DNA from 3 places in the Variovorax robiniae genome. Region 1 is predicted to be linked to each of the others. Evidence: predicted binding sites of a transcription regulator. Region 1 holds the regulator's gene; each other region holds the start of a gene.
The links. Region 1 encodes sigma-54, which starts transcription at its own class of promoters, with help from an activator protein. Its sites were predicted from a motif close to TGGCANGNAANCTGCTTT; they were not measured.
Positions count from the first base shown of each region.

Region 2: WKW79_RS30135 (TorF family putative porin) is a predicted target of sigma-54. The motif match lies at 3,357-3,374, and genes of this name have one in related genera.
Region 3: atzF (allophanate hydrolase) is a predicted target of sigma-54. The motif match lies at 3,123-3,140, and genes of this name have one in related genera.

Region 1 is NZ_JBBKZS010000012.1:8,695-14,029, reverse strand. It holds gene lptA (lipopolysaccharide transport periplasmic protein LptA) at 1-444, shown strand, start outside; gene lptB (LPS export ABC transporter ATP-binding protein) at 444-1,283, shown strand; gene rpoN (RNA polymerase factor sigma-54) at 1,294-2,880, shown strand; gene WKW79_RS23915 (TolC family protein) at 3,279-4,580, shown strand; gene WKW79_RS23910 (type I secretion system permease/ATPase) at 4,597-5,335, shown strand, end outside.
Region 2 is NZ_JBBKZS010000021.1:16,464-21,798, forward strand. It holds gene WKW79_RS30120 (MFS transporter) at 1-866, opposite strand, end outside; gene WKW79_RS30125 (metallophosphoesterase) at 892-1,626, opposite strand; gene WKW79_RS30130 (YifB family Mg chelatase-like AAA ATPase) at 1,649-3,193, opposite strand; gene WKW79_RS30135 (TorF family putative porin) at 3,417-4,304, shown strand; gene glnK (P-II family nitrogen regulator) at 4,375-4,713, shown strand; gene amt (ammonium transporter) at 4,748-5,335, shown strand, end outside.
Region 3 is NZ_JBBKZS010000017.1:64,421-69,755, forward strand. It holds gene WKW79_RS28225 (ABC transporter permease) at 1-324, opposite strand, end outside; gene WKW79_RS28230 (ABC transporter substrate-binding protein) at 328-1,323, opposite strand; gene atzF (allophanate hydrolase) at 1,367-3,094, opposite strand; gene WKW79_RS28240 (hypothetical protein) at 3,211-4,611, shown strand; gene WKW79_RS28245 (MBL fold metallo-hydrolase) at 4,629-5,267, shown strand; gene WKW79_RS28250 (DUF3089 domain-containing protein) at 5,269-5,335, opposite strand, start outside.

The sequences.
Region 1 (5,335 bases):
TACCAGTACGGCGTGGTCACCGCCGCACCCGGCAAGCTGGCCTACTACAAGCAGAAGCGCGACGCGCCCGGCGGCGACGAGTGGATCGAGGGCGAATCCGACCGCATCGAGTACGACAGCCGCGCCGACAACGTCAAGTTCATCGGCCATGCCGTGATGCGGCGCCTGATCGGCAGCAAGGTCAACGACGAAAGCAGCGGCCCGCTGATCGTCTACGACCAGAGCAACGACACCTTCACAGTCAACGGCTCCACCGTGCCGCCGGACGCTGCCGTGTCGACCGGCACGCAAGGTGCGCGGGTGCGTGCGGTGCTCACGCCGCGTCCGCCGGCCAACGCAGTGCCGGGCAGCCCCAGGGCCGGCTCCGCGCCTCCGCCGCCCGCGCCGGCCCCTGGCGCCGGCCTGCGCTCCACCACCACGCTCGGTGGGGAAGCGCGTCCGTGATGCGCAACGACAACGCCTTGATCGACACCGGCGGCGAGCCTTTGCTCGGGTCCGGTGGCGGCGCCGTCGCGGGTATCGCCGGGAACGGCAGCCGCCTGGAAGCGCGCGGCCTGCAGAAGTCCTACGGCAGCCGCATGGTGGTCAAGGACGTGTCGCTGGGCGTGCAGAAGGGCGAAGTGGTCGGCCTGCTCGGTCCCAACGGCGCCGGTAAGACCACGTCCTTCTACATGATCGTGGGCCTGGTCCGGGCCGATGCCGGCGACATCACCATCGACGGCGAGCCGATCGCGCACATGCCGATCCACCGCCGCGCGCGCATGGGGCTGAGCTACCTGCCGCAGGAGGCCTCGATCTTCCGCAAGCTGACGGTCGAGCAGAACGTGCGCGCCGTGCTGGAGCTGCAATTCGAGACCAATGCCAAGGGCAAGCGCGTGCCGCTGACCGAAGGCCGGATCGCGCAGCGCCTCACCGAATTGCTGACCGACCTGCGCGTCGAACATCTGCGTGATTCCCCGGCACTGTCACTGTCGGGCGGAGAACGCAGGCGCGTGGAAATCGCGCGGGCGCTGGCCACCCAGCCGCGCTTCATCCTGCTGGACGAGCCCTTCGCGGGGATCGACCCGATCGCCGTGATCGAGATCCAGCGGATCATCAGCTTCCTGAAGGGGCGCGGCATCGGCGTGCTCATCACGGACCACAACGTGCGGGAGACGCTGGGCATCTGCGATCACGCTTTCATCATCAGCGACGGGCAAGTGCTGGCACAAGGCACGCCTTCGGAGATCGTCGACAACGCGGAGGTACGCAGGGTGTATCTCGGCGAGCATTTCAGAATGTAGGGGCCTCGGCATGAAGCAAGGCCTGTCGCTGCGCGTATCGCAGCACCTGGCACTGACGCCCCAATTGCAGCAGTCGATCCGGCTGTTGCAGCTGTCGACGCTGGAACTGAGCCAGGAAGTCGAGCAGATGCTCGACGACAACCCGTTCCTGGAACGTACCGCGGAAGAGGCCGTGCGCGAGGAGTTCGGCCTCGAGGCTGCGGACACGCCGCCGCCGCGGGACGACGACTTCGCGACCGTGCCAGCCGCCAACGGCGCCGACGGCCCCGCCACGAGCGCCGCTTCGAACGATGCGGATGCCGCCACCGCCGATGCGACCGCCGACGGCGTCTCCGACGGCGAGCCCGACTGGGGCGGCGACGGCACCGTCGACATGGTGCCCGACGACAGCGAATGGGGCGGCGACGCCCCCGCGCGTGCCAACAACCTGAACGGCGACGAGCGCGCCGACGCCACCGAACTGGCGCGCAGCCAGGAGTCGCTGCAGGCCTTCCTGCACCGCCAGGCCCTGGGCCTGCGCCTCGACGATACCGACCGCGCCGCGCTGAGCTTCCTGATCGAGTCGCTCAACGACGACGGCTACCTGGAGGACTCGCTGCCTGCGCTGGCCTCGGGCCTGGCCGGCAGCGACAACGACGAGTTCGATGAACTTGTGCACCGCTTCCAGATGGCGCTGGGCCTGCTGCAGAGCCTGGAGCCGGTCGGCGTGGGTGCGCGCGACCTCGGCGAATGCCTGGCGATCCAGCTGCGCGCGCTGGCCGATGAGGATGAATCCGAGGACGAGGAGCAGGTGCGCAAGGTCGCCATCGCGATCTGCAAGCTGCCGATGGACCTGCTGGCCCGCCGCGACTTCAAGCGCCTGGCCACGCTGACCAAGAGCAACGAAGAACTGGTGCGCGGCGCGATGCAGCTCATCGCGCGGCTGGAGCCCAAGCCGGGCCGGCGCTTTGTCGACGTCGAGCGCAACGTGGTCGTGCCGGACGTGATCGTCTCCCGCACCGGCCGCGGCGCCTCGCTCAAGTTCCGCGTGATGCTCAACCCGGACGTGATGCCGCGCCTGCGCGTGCACGACATCTACGCCGGCGCGCTGAAGGCGCACAAGGGCGAGGGCAGCCAGGCGCTGTCGCAGCGGCTGCAGGAGGCGCGCTGGTTCATCAAGAACATCCAGCAGCGATTCGACACGATCCTGCGCGTATCCAACGCCATCGTCGAGCGGCAGAAGAACTTCTTCGTGCATGGCGAACTGGCCATGCGGCCGCTGGTGCTGCGCGAGATCGCCGACGAGCTGGGCCTGCATGAATCGACCATCAGCCGCGTGACGACCGCCAAGTACATGGCGACGCCCTACGGCACGGTGGAGCTCAAGTACTTCTTCGGCTCTGCGCTGGGCACGGAGACGGGCGGCAATGCGTCGAGCACGGCGGTGCGGGCGCTGATCAAGCAGTTCGTGACCAGCGAGAACATCAAGAAGCCGCTGTCGGACAGCCAGATCTCGGACATGCTCAAGGAGCAGGGGATCGAGTGCGCGCGCCGGACGGTGGCGAAGTACCGCGAGGCGCTGCGGATCGCGCCGGCGAATTTGCGCAAGGCGCTGTAGCGCTGCGTTCGTTCCGGGAAGCACGGCCCCCGCTCGGGCGCAGCCGCTGCACGATGGTTGCACGATCAGGGCGCGTGCCGCCTGCGCAATGGCCGTCCGCCGCGGCCGATCAAGACCCGACCGGCACCTGACCCGCATCCGCCCCCTCGTGTTCGCGCATGGGCGGATTGGCCTCGCATTTCCGCGATTTCCGGCATCTGGACAGCGTGGTGAGGCTGGTGAGTGAAGTAATCCACACTCCCGGTGAGTTAATGCTTCGATCAGCGCCGCCAGCGCCCCAGACTGTCAATCAATTGCAAAACTTAAGGTTACAATAAGTAACCATCTTTACAGCATTAGCCACGGTTTTCACCAGTCGGTTCTTGATTTCCTGAAGTTCGCCTTTTCGACCGACCCGTATGAATTTTCGTGCTGCGATTGCTGTAGTTTCTTGCCTGCTCGGAAGCTTCCTGCCGATCGAAACTGTTCGTGCGCAGGCCCTGGAAGTGCTGGTGCGAAGCGCACTCGATTCCAACCCCAAGGTCCTGGCGGCACGCTCCACGGCCCGCGCCTCGAATTTCGAGGTAACCCAGGCGCAGGCGGCCTGGTCTCCACGGGTGGACCTCGTTGCCGATCCGGGCCGTAGCACTGGGGTGACGGGTTCGGGCTCGGTCCAGTCCGGTGACATCGGCCTTCGAGGAAGCCAGCTGCTGTACGACGGCGGCAAGTCCGATGCCGAGATCGACCGGCAGAAAGCCCGGCTGACCGCATCAGAGCAGCGCGTCATCGTCAGCGCCGAGCAGATCGGCGGCCAGATCGCCGACCTCTATCTGGAGGCACTGAAGCAATCCAAGCTCGCCAGCGTCGCCGCGGACAACGTCGCCGCCCACCAGGACCTGGTCAAGCGAGTGGAGGATATCGTCGCGGTCGACCGCGGTCGTGGCTCCGAATTGACCCAGACCCAGGCCCGCCTGGAGCAGGCAAGGATCAGCTTCCAACAGCGGCAATCTGCCTCGGTGGAGGCAAGCGCCCAGGTGGCCAACCTGGTGAGTCGGCCTGCTGTGCAGATATTGCCGGTGCGCGATGCGGCAGCGGTTGCGCCGCAGTCCGAAGCGGTTGCCGGGGTGTTGCTCAAGTCCCATCCGGCCATCCTGGCCGCCGATGCAGATGCCGCAGCCGCGTCGCAAGCTGCCAAGATCGCCGCCGCCTGGAACATGCCCCGTGTCGATCTGCAGACCAGCTTGCAGCGAGGCACCTCGTACCAGTCCGGAGGAAGCTCCAGCCCTGTCGTCGACGTGCGGCTGGCTGCCAGATGGACCGGCTACGACGGTGGTGGTTCGCAGGCGGCTGCATCGGCTGCCGCCGAACAGGCCCAGGCTGCCTTGAACAGCAGCGACGCGCTCTTGCAGGAGCTCACGTCGGAAGTGATCCGGAACCTGCAAGCCATTGCCACGCGAAAGGCGCGCATCGCGACCTGGTCGCTCCTCGTCGCCCAGTTGACTTCGGTCAAGGATGGCTACTGGGAGCAATTCAAGATCGGCCGGCGCTCGATCCTGGATCTTCTGAACGTCCAGAGCGAAATATTCCAGGCTGCCAGCAGCGCGGAAAGTGATCGCATGGAGATCGCCCAATCGCAGTACCGACTTTTGACTGCGACGGCCCAACTCAACGCATTCCTCGGTCTGACCGTCGATGTGCCAACCCGGCCATCGCGGAACTGATCTTGCAGCCTGGCCCATGAAAGAAACTTTGAACTTCGGCGTACAATCGGCTAGCGCGCGATCAACCCCGGTACTGGTGTCGCTGCGTCATCTGTTCCAACTTCTCGGACACAGCGTTTCCGAGGAATCGATGGTGGCCGGCCTGCCGGTCAGCCCGTCCGTCAATCCCCAGCAGGTCGTGCGGATCGCGCATGAACAAGGCTTCGAGGCCGTCTGGCGCACGCGGCGCATCGACGAGATCTCGCCCCTGCTGTTGCCCTGCGTGCTGATGCGCAAGAACGGCCAGTGCGCCGTGCTCGTCAGTCTTGACGAGTCCAACGTCACCGCAGTGCTCAGCGAGGTCGGTGATTCACCGGTGGTTCTGTCCAGGGCCGATCTTGAAGCCGATTTCAGCAACCAGATCCTGTTGGTCAAACCGCAGGCGATTCGCGACAAGCGCAGCGAAGTCGAGCCGCTGTTCGGCAAGGGTCACTGGTTCTGGAAGGTCATCGCGCACTTCAAGGTCTACTACGTCGAGACGGCGGTCATCGCGGCGCTTGTGAACGTGCTAGCCCTGGCCAGCACCTTCTTCACGATGAACGTCTACGACCGTGTCATCAGCAACAAGGCCTACACGACGCTGTGGACGCTGGCGATCGGCGTGATGATCGCGCTGGCCCTGGAGTACTTCCTGCGGAACCTGCGCGTCTGGCTGCTGGACAACGCCGGCAAGAAGGCGGACCTGCTGCTCGGCTCGCAGTTGTTCAAGCAGGTGC
Region 2 (5,335 bases), on a different contig from region 1:
ATCAACCGGTTCGCCAGGTGCAGGTCGAAGCGATGCTCGAAGAAGTACAGCAGCGCCCGGCCGAAGACCTGCACGATGCCGATGCTGGCCGGCACCGCGATGGCCCACGTCTCCGGCAGGCCGCTGCCGCGCAGCAGACTCACCATGTGCGGCGGCAACGCGGCCGTGACGGCCATCAGCAGCACCGAAAACACGCCGATCAGCAGGAAGGGCTTGCTGCGCAGGTAGTGGGACGCAGGCAGCGCAGTCGTTGACGACGCCGCGCCGGCCTCGCGCAACGCAGACGCCCGCGGTGCGCCACGCAGGACCACGGCATGCAAGGGCACGCAGAGGAACAGATGGATCGCCGCCAGCACCCACAGCGCATGCCGCCAGCCGATCGCGCCGACGAGCCAGGCGATCAACGGAATGAATACCGTGCTGGCCAGTCCGCCGAGGAAGGTGAGGGTGATGATCGCGCGCCGGAACCCCAGTGGAAAGCGACGCGTCACGATCGCGAAGGCCGGCGCGTAGAGCGTCGCCGCGAGCGCCCCGCCCAGCACGATCCACACCGCGTAGAAGCTCGCCATGTCTTGCACGAAACTGTGGGCGATGAGCCCGAGCCCCATCACCAGCGAGCCGCCCGTCATCACCGCGCGCTCATGTCCCGCGTCGATCCAGCGCCCCACCGGCCAGGCCATCAAGCCTTCGGCCAGCAGGCCCAGGCTGAAGGCCAGCGACGATTGCGCGCGGCTCAGGCCCAGCGACAGCTCGACCGGCTCCATCAGCAGCGCGAAGGCGTAGAAGACGCTGCCCCAGGTGATGAGCTGGCCGACCGACAACCAGCCCACCAGGCGGGCGTCGTAGGTGGGCTGCTCGGCGGACATGCGCGAGTCGCCGGATTGCAGGGGGCTACCGGTTCCGCCGGACATTGGCACGCTCACGCAAGGGTCCGGGACCGGTGAAGGCCTTCAGCTCTCCCAGCTCCAGAAAGGTGAAGCGCCCCGAGGGATGCCAGCCGCCGGTGTCGATGAAATGAACGTTGCCCAAGGTCTCCATCGCGGGAATTGTCATGTGCCCGTGCACGACCGCACGGATGTTCCGGACGACGCCCCGGTAGCGCCGTCGATGGCGCTCGATCGACCAGAGGCACTGGCTGGCAAAGCTGTCCATGTTGTCGAGGGTCCGCCAGTCGATGATGGCCAGATCGCGCCAATCGTCCGATGGAAAGTCGGCGTGAACCATGCCGACCCAGCCCCCGGCCGTTTCCACTTCGAAGGCCATCGGCAACGCGCGCAGGCGTTCGCCAATGCGCCGCTGCTCGCCCAACGGCAGGTCGTACAACCATTCGCCACCGTGCGCGGCATGGTCCACCGCTTTGAAAGGCAGACCGAGCGCGCTGCGCCACGCCATGAAGTCGTGATTGCCGCAGATCGCGTGGAACCAGGGCAAGTCGAGCCAGGCCAAGACCTGCGCCGACTCGGGGCCGCGGTCGACCAGGTCGCCCACGGAGAAGAGCCGGTCCGTGCTGCTGTCGAAGCCGATGGCGGCCAGCGCGGCTTGCAGGGCGCCGAATGCGCCGTGGATGTCGCCGACGGCAAAGTCCCGCCCCAGCGTGTTCCTCACGAACCGTGCGATGGCGGTCATGGTCTATCTTTTTGTTCGTGATTCATCCGGCACCGCTCAGCGCCCGCCGGTACTGCACCGCCTCCGCCACGTGCGCGGCCTGCACGTTCGCGGCGCCGGCCAGGTCCGCGATGGTGCGCGCGACCTTGAGCGCCCGGTGCGTCGAGCGCGCGCTCCAGCCCAGCTTGGTAGCCGCGGTCTGCATGAAGCGCATGCCGGCGTCGTCAAGCCCCGCATGCACGTCGATCTGCGCGCCGCGCAGCGCCTGGTTGGGCACGCCTTGCCGCGCTACCGCAAGTTCGCGCGCGGTGGCGGCGCGGTCGCGGATGCCAGCGCTCGCTTCCCCTTGGGGTGCCGTCAGCAGTTCCTGCGCGGAAACGGCCGGCACTTCGATGTGCAGGTCGATGCGGTCCAGCAGGGGGCCGCTGAGCTTGCCCTGGTAGCGCGAAATCTGGTCCGGCGTGCAGCGGCAGGCTTTCAGCGGGGAGCCCGAGAAGCCGCAAGGGCAGGGGTTCATTGCGGCGATGAGTTGGAATCGCGCCGGGAATTCGGAGCGCCGGGCGGCCCGGGCGATCGTGATGGTGCCGGTCTCCAGCGGCTCGCGCAGGGCTTCCAAGGCGGCCCTCTGAAACTCCGGAAACTCGTCCAAAAACAAGATGCCATGATGTGCGAGCGAGATCTCGCCTGGTCGAGGGGGCGAACCCCCTCCGACCAGCGCCACCGCACTGGCGGAGTGATGTGGCGAACAGGTAGGCCGCACGCCCCATCGGTCGACCGTGAAGCGCCCGCCCAGGCTCGACACCGCCGCACTCTCCAGCGCCTCGTTCACCGACATCGCCGGCAGCAATCCGGCAAAACGCTGGGCCAGCATCGACTTGCCCGAGCCCGGCGGCCCGACCATCAACAGGCTGTGTCCGCCCGCCGCAGCGATCTCCAGCGCCCGCTTGGCGCCGGCCTGCCCCTTGACGTCGGACAGGTCGGGATAGCCATGAATGTGAGCGCCGGCTTCAGCAACAACGCGCACCCAGCTGTCTTCACCCGGTTCAATCGGCAGCGGTTCATCCGCCCCAGCCGGCAGAAAGCGCCGCGCCACATCGAGCAAATGCCGCGCCCCATACACCTCCGAGCCCGGCACCAACGCCGCCTCCTGCGCGCTCTCGGCCGGCAACACCAGCCGCGTCGCAATCCCTCGGCTGTGCAACGCCAGCGCCATCGCCAGCGCCCCGCGCACCGGCCGCAGATGCCCCGACAAGGACAACTCGCCCGCAAACTCATGTCCCGCCAGCTTCGCCGGATCGACCTGCCCGCTGGCCGCCAGGATGCCCAGCGCGATCGGCAGATCGAAGCGCCCGGAGTCCTTCGGCAAGTCCGCGGGGGCTAGATTCACGACGATTTTTTTGTTGTTGGGGAATTCCAGCCCCGCGTTCTGGATGGCCGAGCGCACCCGCTCGCGCGCCTCCTTCACCTCCACATCCGCCAGCCCGACCAGCGTGAAACTGGGCAAACCATTGGCCAGATGCACCTCGACCGTGACGCTGGCCGCTTCCAGGCCCAGCAAAGCACGGCTTTGCACCAAAGACAGACTCATTTCCACTCCCTCACCAAATCAGTGCATCCACCTCCGTGGTGCACTCTTGTTTTCTTTTCCATTCATCACGCCATCGAGAAACCCTGAAATGACGATTTGACGCGTCATTTGTGAGTGTTTGTGAATGACCCATCCGGGTTATCCAGCACCCTCCGACACACTTTGGCACGCTCCCTGCTTTGACAGGTTTCCACCCCTTTCAAATACACGTAGGAGTTCCTCGATGATGCACCGTAACACTGCCTCGGCTTTGGTTGCACTGGCCACAACGCTCGCAACGTCGGGCGCCGCTTTCGCCCAGAGCACGCCTGCGGCAGATCCGGCTGCTGCACCCGCCCCGGCGCCTGTCGTCTCGCCGCTCACGGCCAACGTCTCGTTCACCACCAACTACAAGTTCCGTGGCCAGGACCAGGACATGATCGGCAAGGGCTTCACCGACCCGGTCAAGACCAGCTGGTTCAAGCCCGCCATCCAGGGCGGCTTCGACTACGCGCACGAAAGCGGCTTCTACGTCGGCAACTGGAACTCCAGCGTCAACTGGCTGCCGGGCAACAGCATCGAGAGCGACTTCTACGGCGGCTACAAGTTCAAGGCCGGCCCGGTCGACCTCGACTTCGGTGTGCTGCAGTACTACTACTCGGGCAATACGGCCGGCAACACGACCGAAATCTACGGTGCCGCCACCTGGGCCGACGAAGCCATCGGTTCCTTCACCGCCAAGTACTCGCACACCGTGTCGAAGGACTATTTCAACTACGCCGGCAACAAGGGCGGCTCGGGCCTGAAGGGCCAGAACACGGGCTACCTGAACCTGTCGTACAGCAAGACCGTGCTGACCAGCCTCACGCTGAAGGCGGCCGTCGGCTACACCTTCATGTCCTCGGACATCCGCAGCCTGGGCTACAAGAACTACCTGGACTACAACGTCGGCGCGAGCTGGGACTTCGGCGGCGGCCTGTCGTTGGCCGGCTCGATCCAGGGCGCCAACGAGCAAAGCGCCTATGCCGTGGCCAACAACCCCGGCATCGACTTCGGCTTCGGCCCGATCGGCGCGTCGACCTATTCGCCGAACAAGGCCCGCTTCATCGCGACGCTGACCAAGACGTTCTAAGAAAAACGAAAGCAGGCCCGACCCTTGCTGGGGTCTGGCCATCCACATTTTCCTGAGGAGTAGCAGAACCATGAAGCTGGTCACAGCCATCATCAAACCCTTCAAGCTCGACGAGGTGCGCGAAGCGCTCTCGACCATCGGCGTGCAGGGCATCACCGTGACGGAAGTCAAGGGCTTTGGCCGGCAGAAGGGCCACACCGAGTTGTACCGCGGCGCGGAGTACGTGGTGGACTTCCTCCCCAAGGTCAAGATCGAGGCCGCCGTCGCCGACGACCTGGTCGAGCGCGTCATCGAAGCCGTCGAGGGCGCGGCCCGCACCGGCAAGATCGGCGACGGCAAGATTTTCGTGTACGACCTCGAGCAGGTCGTGCGTATCCGCACCGGCGAAACCGGTCGCGAAGCCCTCTGATTTCACGCGCATCACGGCACGAAAGAGCACCCCAATGAAAAAGTTCCTCCTCTCCCTCGCGCTGGGCGTGGGCATATTGACCGCCAGCGTTTCAGGCTTTGCCCAGGCACCGGCCGCGCCAGCCGCCGAAGCCACGGCGCCCGCTGCCGCTGCGGCCCCCGCAGCCGCCGCGCCCGCAGCCGCTGCACCTGCCGCAGCAGCCCCCGCTGCCGCCGCACCGGCCGACGCCGCTGCAGCACCGGCTGCCGCACCCAGCTTCAACAAGGGCGACACCGCCTGGATGATGGTCTCCACTTTGCTGGTCATCATGATGACCATCCCCGGCCTGGCCCTGTTCTACGGCGGCCTGGTCCGCAGCAAGAACATGCTGTCGATCCTGATGCAGGTGATGGTCACCTTCTCGCTGATCGTGGTGCTGTGGATGATCTACGGCTACAGCCTCGCGTTCACCGAAGGCAACTCCTTCATCGGCGGGTTCGACCGGCTCTTCATGAAGGGGGTCTTCGATCCTGCCACCGGTGTCTTCGCACCGGGTGCGACCTTCAGCAAGGGCGTCTACATCCCCGAGCTGCTGTTCGCCGCCTTCCAGGCCACCTTCGCCGGCATCACCTGCACGCTGATC
Region 3 (5,335 bases), on a different contig from region 1:
GAGCAGCACGCCCAGCGGCACGCCGATGACGGCCGCGATCACGAAGGCCTGCACCGTGCGCCACACCGTCACCGCGAAGTCGGTCAGCAGCGGGCCGCCGGCCAGGCCGGTGATGAGCGTCGACACGGTGTCAGCCGGGGCCGGCAGCAGGATCGGCTTGATGAAGCCGAGCCGCACCACCAGGTCCCAGAGGATGAACAGCACGACGGGGCCGATGGCGGGAATCCAGCGCTCCCATTGCGGCTTCTTCGGCACGGCGCTGGCGGCGCCGGTGGCAGTGGGTGGCGCCCAGGGGGTGGCGGCGGTGGCGGCGGGCTCGGCCATGGTCTATGCCTTGTAGAGAAGCGGGTCGACAGCCACCTTCTTCTCGAAGATGCCCTTGTCCGTGAACAGGTCGTAGAACTTCTGGAAGTACGCCACGTCGCTCGACTTGAACTCGCCGTGCAGCATGTACGAGGCCAGCGGCACCTCGGCGGTGAGCGGGCCTTCGATGGCGGTGTAGCCCTTCATGTACTGCCGCGCCTCGTCCGGCTTGGTGCGCACCAGTTCGACACCGCGTGCGTAGGCCGCGATGTACTTCTTCGCCGCGTCGGGGTTCTTCTTGATGAACTCCGTCGTGAGGCTGGCCGCGCCCCCGTGCCACGGCGCCATCGGGTCGCCGAGGATGTACTTCGCGACCACGCCCGCCTCGATGATGCGCGTGGTGCCGTTCATGCGGCCGATGGTGCCGGTGGGCTCCAGCGTGTAGCAGGCGTCGACCTGGCCGGCCACGAGCGCGGCAATGTGCTGGCCGATCGGCAGTTCGCTCACCACCGCGCCCTTGGCGCCGGCGCGCTCCAGCATGGTCTTGGCCAGCGTGACGTTCTGGATGCCGGGGCCAGAGGCGACCTTCTTGCCGGCGAGGTCCGCCGTCACCTTGACCGGGCTGTCCTTGGCAACGATGAATTCGTCGAGCACGAACTTGGCGTTGCTCGGATTGGTGCAGAAGATCTTGAAGAGGCCCGGCTGCGCGATCTCGCCGATGGCGAGATTGGCCGAGCCGGTGCCGTTGGAACTGCCGTCGCCGCGGCCCGAGAGCATCGCTTCCATGACCTGCTGCGCGCCCGCGAACTTCAGCGGCTCGACGTCGACGCCCGCCTCCTTGAAGTAGCCGCGCTCGACGGCGGCGAAGAAAGGCAGCCCTGCCGCCACGGGCCAGTAGCCGATGCGGATCTTTGTCGGCGCCTGGGCGCGCACGATGGCCGGCGCGGCCAGCACGCCGAGTCCGGCAGCGCCGGCCTGCAGCAGCTTGCGTCGCGAGGTGGAGGGAGAGTTGTTGCGCATTGAAAAGCTCCTGCAAATGAACGAAGTCGTGTGAACGCAGGCGTCAACCTGCGGGGGCTTGTCTCGATGCGATATAGGCGCGCCAGCCGCCGTGTTGCGTGATGTCTTCCGCGCCTTCGAGCGCGAGCGGCTCGCAGACGAAGCCCTGCACGCTGCTGCCGTCGGCGAGGGTCAGCGTGCCGATGCCGAGCGGCGCGGGAATGAGTGCGACGAAGCTGCCGTAGTGCGCGGTCGGCATCTCCCACACCTCAAGCTGGATGGCAGCGCCGGTGCCTGGCGCGACGCGCAGCATGCCCGGCTTGGGCGGCACGGTCCCCGGCAGCGCATAGAGGCGGTAGTCTGGCGCGCTTTGCGCTTCCAGCACCAGGCGCGCGCCGCGTTCGCGCAGTTGCCCGTTGAGCGGCATGCCCGACAAGTGGGCTCCGACCACCGCGACGCGCACCGTGTCGGCGCTGGCAGGCAACAGTTGCACCATGGGCGGCAGCGCGCGGCCCGTTGCACCGGTGGTGAGACCGGTCGCGTGGTGGAAGCGCTGGCCCAGTTCGGCCAGTTGCAGGTCGCTGGCGCAGGGACCGATCAGGGTGATACCGAAGGGCAGCCCGTCCGGCCGGATCGAGCTCGGCACCGACAGCGCCGCATAGTCGAGCAGGTTGACGAAGTTGGTGTAGGCGCCGAGTTCGCGGTTGCGCTCGACCGGGTCGGCACGCATCGCCTCGATGGTGCAATGGCAGGGCGCGGTCGGCACCAGCAGCACGTCGATGCTGCGCCACATCTGTACCACGCGCTGGCCGAGCGCGCGCAGCTTCACCTGCGCGTCGTAGACGTCGGCGGCGCTGAAGTCGCGGCCTCCGGCGAGGATGCTGCGCACCGGTTCGATCACCTCGTCCTCGTGCGCCTCGAAGAAGTCTCGCACCGCGGCGTAGCGCTCGGCCACCAATGCACTGCCATAGAGCAGCGATGCAGCCTCGGCCAATGGCGCGTAGTCGATGGCCACGCGCTGGCCGCCGAGCGATTCGAGGCGCTCGATGGCGTCGTCGAAGGCCTCCGCCGCGAGCGCATCGCCATGGAACTCCAGTTGGGACGGCACGCCGAAACGGAAGCGCGCAGGCAGCGGCGTGCGCTGGAGTTGCAGCGAGCGAGAGAACGGATCCTTCGCATCGACACCCATCGCCGACTGGAGCACCTTGACCGCCAGCGCGACCGTCGGCGCGAAGATCGACACGCAGTCCACGCTCTGCGCCGCCGGCACCACGCCATGCGCGCTGATCAACCCCTTGCTCGGCTTGAGCCCCACGATGTTGTTGAGGCCCGCCGGCACGCGGCCGGAACCTGCCGTGTCGGTGCCGAGCGCGAAGTCGACCTGCCCCGTCGCCACGACATAGGCCGACCCCGAACTGGAGCCGCCCGAGACGTAGCGCGCGTCGAAGCTGTTGGGCACCGCGCCATACGGCGAGCGCGTGCCGTTGAGGCCGCAGGCGAACTGGTCGAGGTTGGTCTTGCCAAGCAGCGCCGCACCGGCATCGAGCAGGCGGCCCACGACGTGTGCATGCTGCATGGCGGTGCGCGCGAAAGCGGGGCACGCGGCAGTGGTCTCGACGCCGGCCACGTCGATGTTGTCCTTGGCCGCGAAGCGCAATCCGGCCAACGGGCCGCCGGCCGCGCCCTTCATCGGCGCGGTGAATCGCGTGATCCAGGCCGCGGCGGGCGTGCCGTCGATTGCCGTCGTCGTCGGTTCGGGCTCGGCCAGCGAGACCTTGTCATGCACCATCATCAAGCATCCTGTCTTGTGTACAAGGTGCGATGCAATCGCCGTGCCAGTCCGGAGGGCTGTCCGTCCGGCAGCGTTTTCCAGGATGATGCGCAACAGTGATTCCGCACGGAGTACGAATGGCCCAACGCTGGACTTTCACGGTGCAGACGCCGCTCGGCGAGACGCATTCGACCTACACGGTCACCGACGACGCGCTCCACTACGAATCCGACGATCCGTTCGCGGGCGATGGCGCCACGGTGAGTTGGCGCACCGTCCAGGAAGGCAGCACTGCCACGATGCAAGGCATGGGCGGCCGAGGCGGGCCGGACCTGCCGACCTGGGTGCCTTCGCAAATGGAATGGCTGGTGCTCACGCGCACCGACGATGTCGAGACTTCCTTCATGCGCCGCCTGCCGCCGCCCGGTGCCGACCGCAATGCCATCGTGACCGCCGTGCGGGATCGCCTCGGCACGCGCTGGCTGGGCGAAGGGCTGCCGCTGAAGGAAGCGCAGCTTCGCATGGACACGCAATCGACGGAATGGAGCGGGTTGAAGATCGCCGGCATCGTCGTGGCCGTGCTCTGCATGCTGGTGCTGGCGATCCTGCTGTTCGCGTTGCTGCTGACGCCCTTCGTGCTGGTGCCCGCGGGCCTGGTGGGCGGCGGGTGGCTGCTGCGTCGCGGGTTGCGCATGCTGGGCGATGCCAAGGCGGCGGCGAGCATGGCGGCGGCGAAGGTTGGCCGCGCGCGGGTGGGGCTGGTGCACCTCGAGGCGCCTGCGGAGACCGCCACGCCAACCCGCGCTGCCGTCACCGGCCGCGCCTGCGCCTGGTGGGACGTGGCCGCGTGGGTCTGGTACGAGAGCGACGGCAGCGATGACAGCGGCGGCTGGCGACGCGTGGCCTCGCGCCACGGTGGCAGCGTCGAGTCGGTCGACATCGCCGACGACACCGGCAGCGCGACGGTGTGGCTCAACGGCGCGGAACTGCTGCTGGACCTGAAGAGCTGGGAATCGGACAAGGACGTTCTGCCGCCGCGCGGCATGGCGCTGCTGGACGCGCTGGGCTTCCCGTGGCAGGGCGGGCAGCGTCTGCGCGTGACCGAGGAGTGCGTGGAGGTCGGCGCCACGCTCTATGTGATCGGCACCCTCGACCTGCGCCGCAACGTGCCCGAGTCGATGGAGCCCGGGCTGCTGGAGCGCATCGTCGACGCGCTCCGCACCGGCGCATGGCGGCGCAAGGTCGTGGCTGCGGCGCCGAGGCCTTTGCGCATCGTGCTGGCGGTGTTCATTGGCTACGTCGACATGCTCGTCGGGCTCGGATCGGCGCGGATGCGGCCACGCAGTTCCCGCATCGCAGCGCCACCCGCGCTGCCGCCCGATACGCGCGTGGTGTGGAAGGGCCGTGGCGACCGACCCTTCATCGTGTCGGACCGGCCCGAGCAAGGCGCGCTGGCGGCGTTGCGCAAGCGTGCGTGGGTCACGTGCGGCATCGGCGTGGCGATCCTCTGCTTCGTGCTTTACGAGCTGCTTTCTTGAGAAAGTACGATCGCGGGATGCTCCGTTACCAGACCGTCCCCGTCACCCCGTTCCAGCAGAACTCATCCATCGTGTGGTGCGACGCCACGAAGAAGGCCGCGATCATCGACCCCGGCGGCGATCTCGACCGCCTGCTGGCCGCCGTCGACAAGCTCGGCGTCTCGCTCGAGCAGATCTGGCTCACACACGCGCACATCGACCATGCCGGCGGCACCGGCGAACTCGCGCGCCGCCTGGCGCTGCCCATCGTCGGCCCGCATCCCGGCGATCAGTTCTGGATCGATGGCCTCGCGCAGCAGAGCCGCATGTTCGGCTTTCCGCCGGCCGAGCCCTTCGTGCCGACGCGCTGGCTGGACGATGGGGACAGCGTGACTATCGGCGAAGAGACGCTGTCGGTGCGCCACTGCCCGGGGCACACGCCGGGCCATGTGGTGTTCCATTCGGCGAGCGCGCAGCGTGCCTTCGTCGGTGACGTGCTCTTCGCCGGCAGCATCGGCCGCACCGACTTTCCGCAAGGCAACCACCAGCAGTTGATCGACAGCATCACCCAGCGCCTGTGGCCGATGGGTGACGAGACGGTGTTCATTCCGGGGCATGGCCCGGAGAGCAGCTTTGGCCGCGAGCGGCGCAGCAACCCCTACGTGGCAGGCACCTGATTCAACGGCGTTCGACGTAGGCGGCGGTCTGGCTGTCCAGCAGCGACAGCAGATTGCCCATCGTCAGA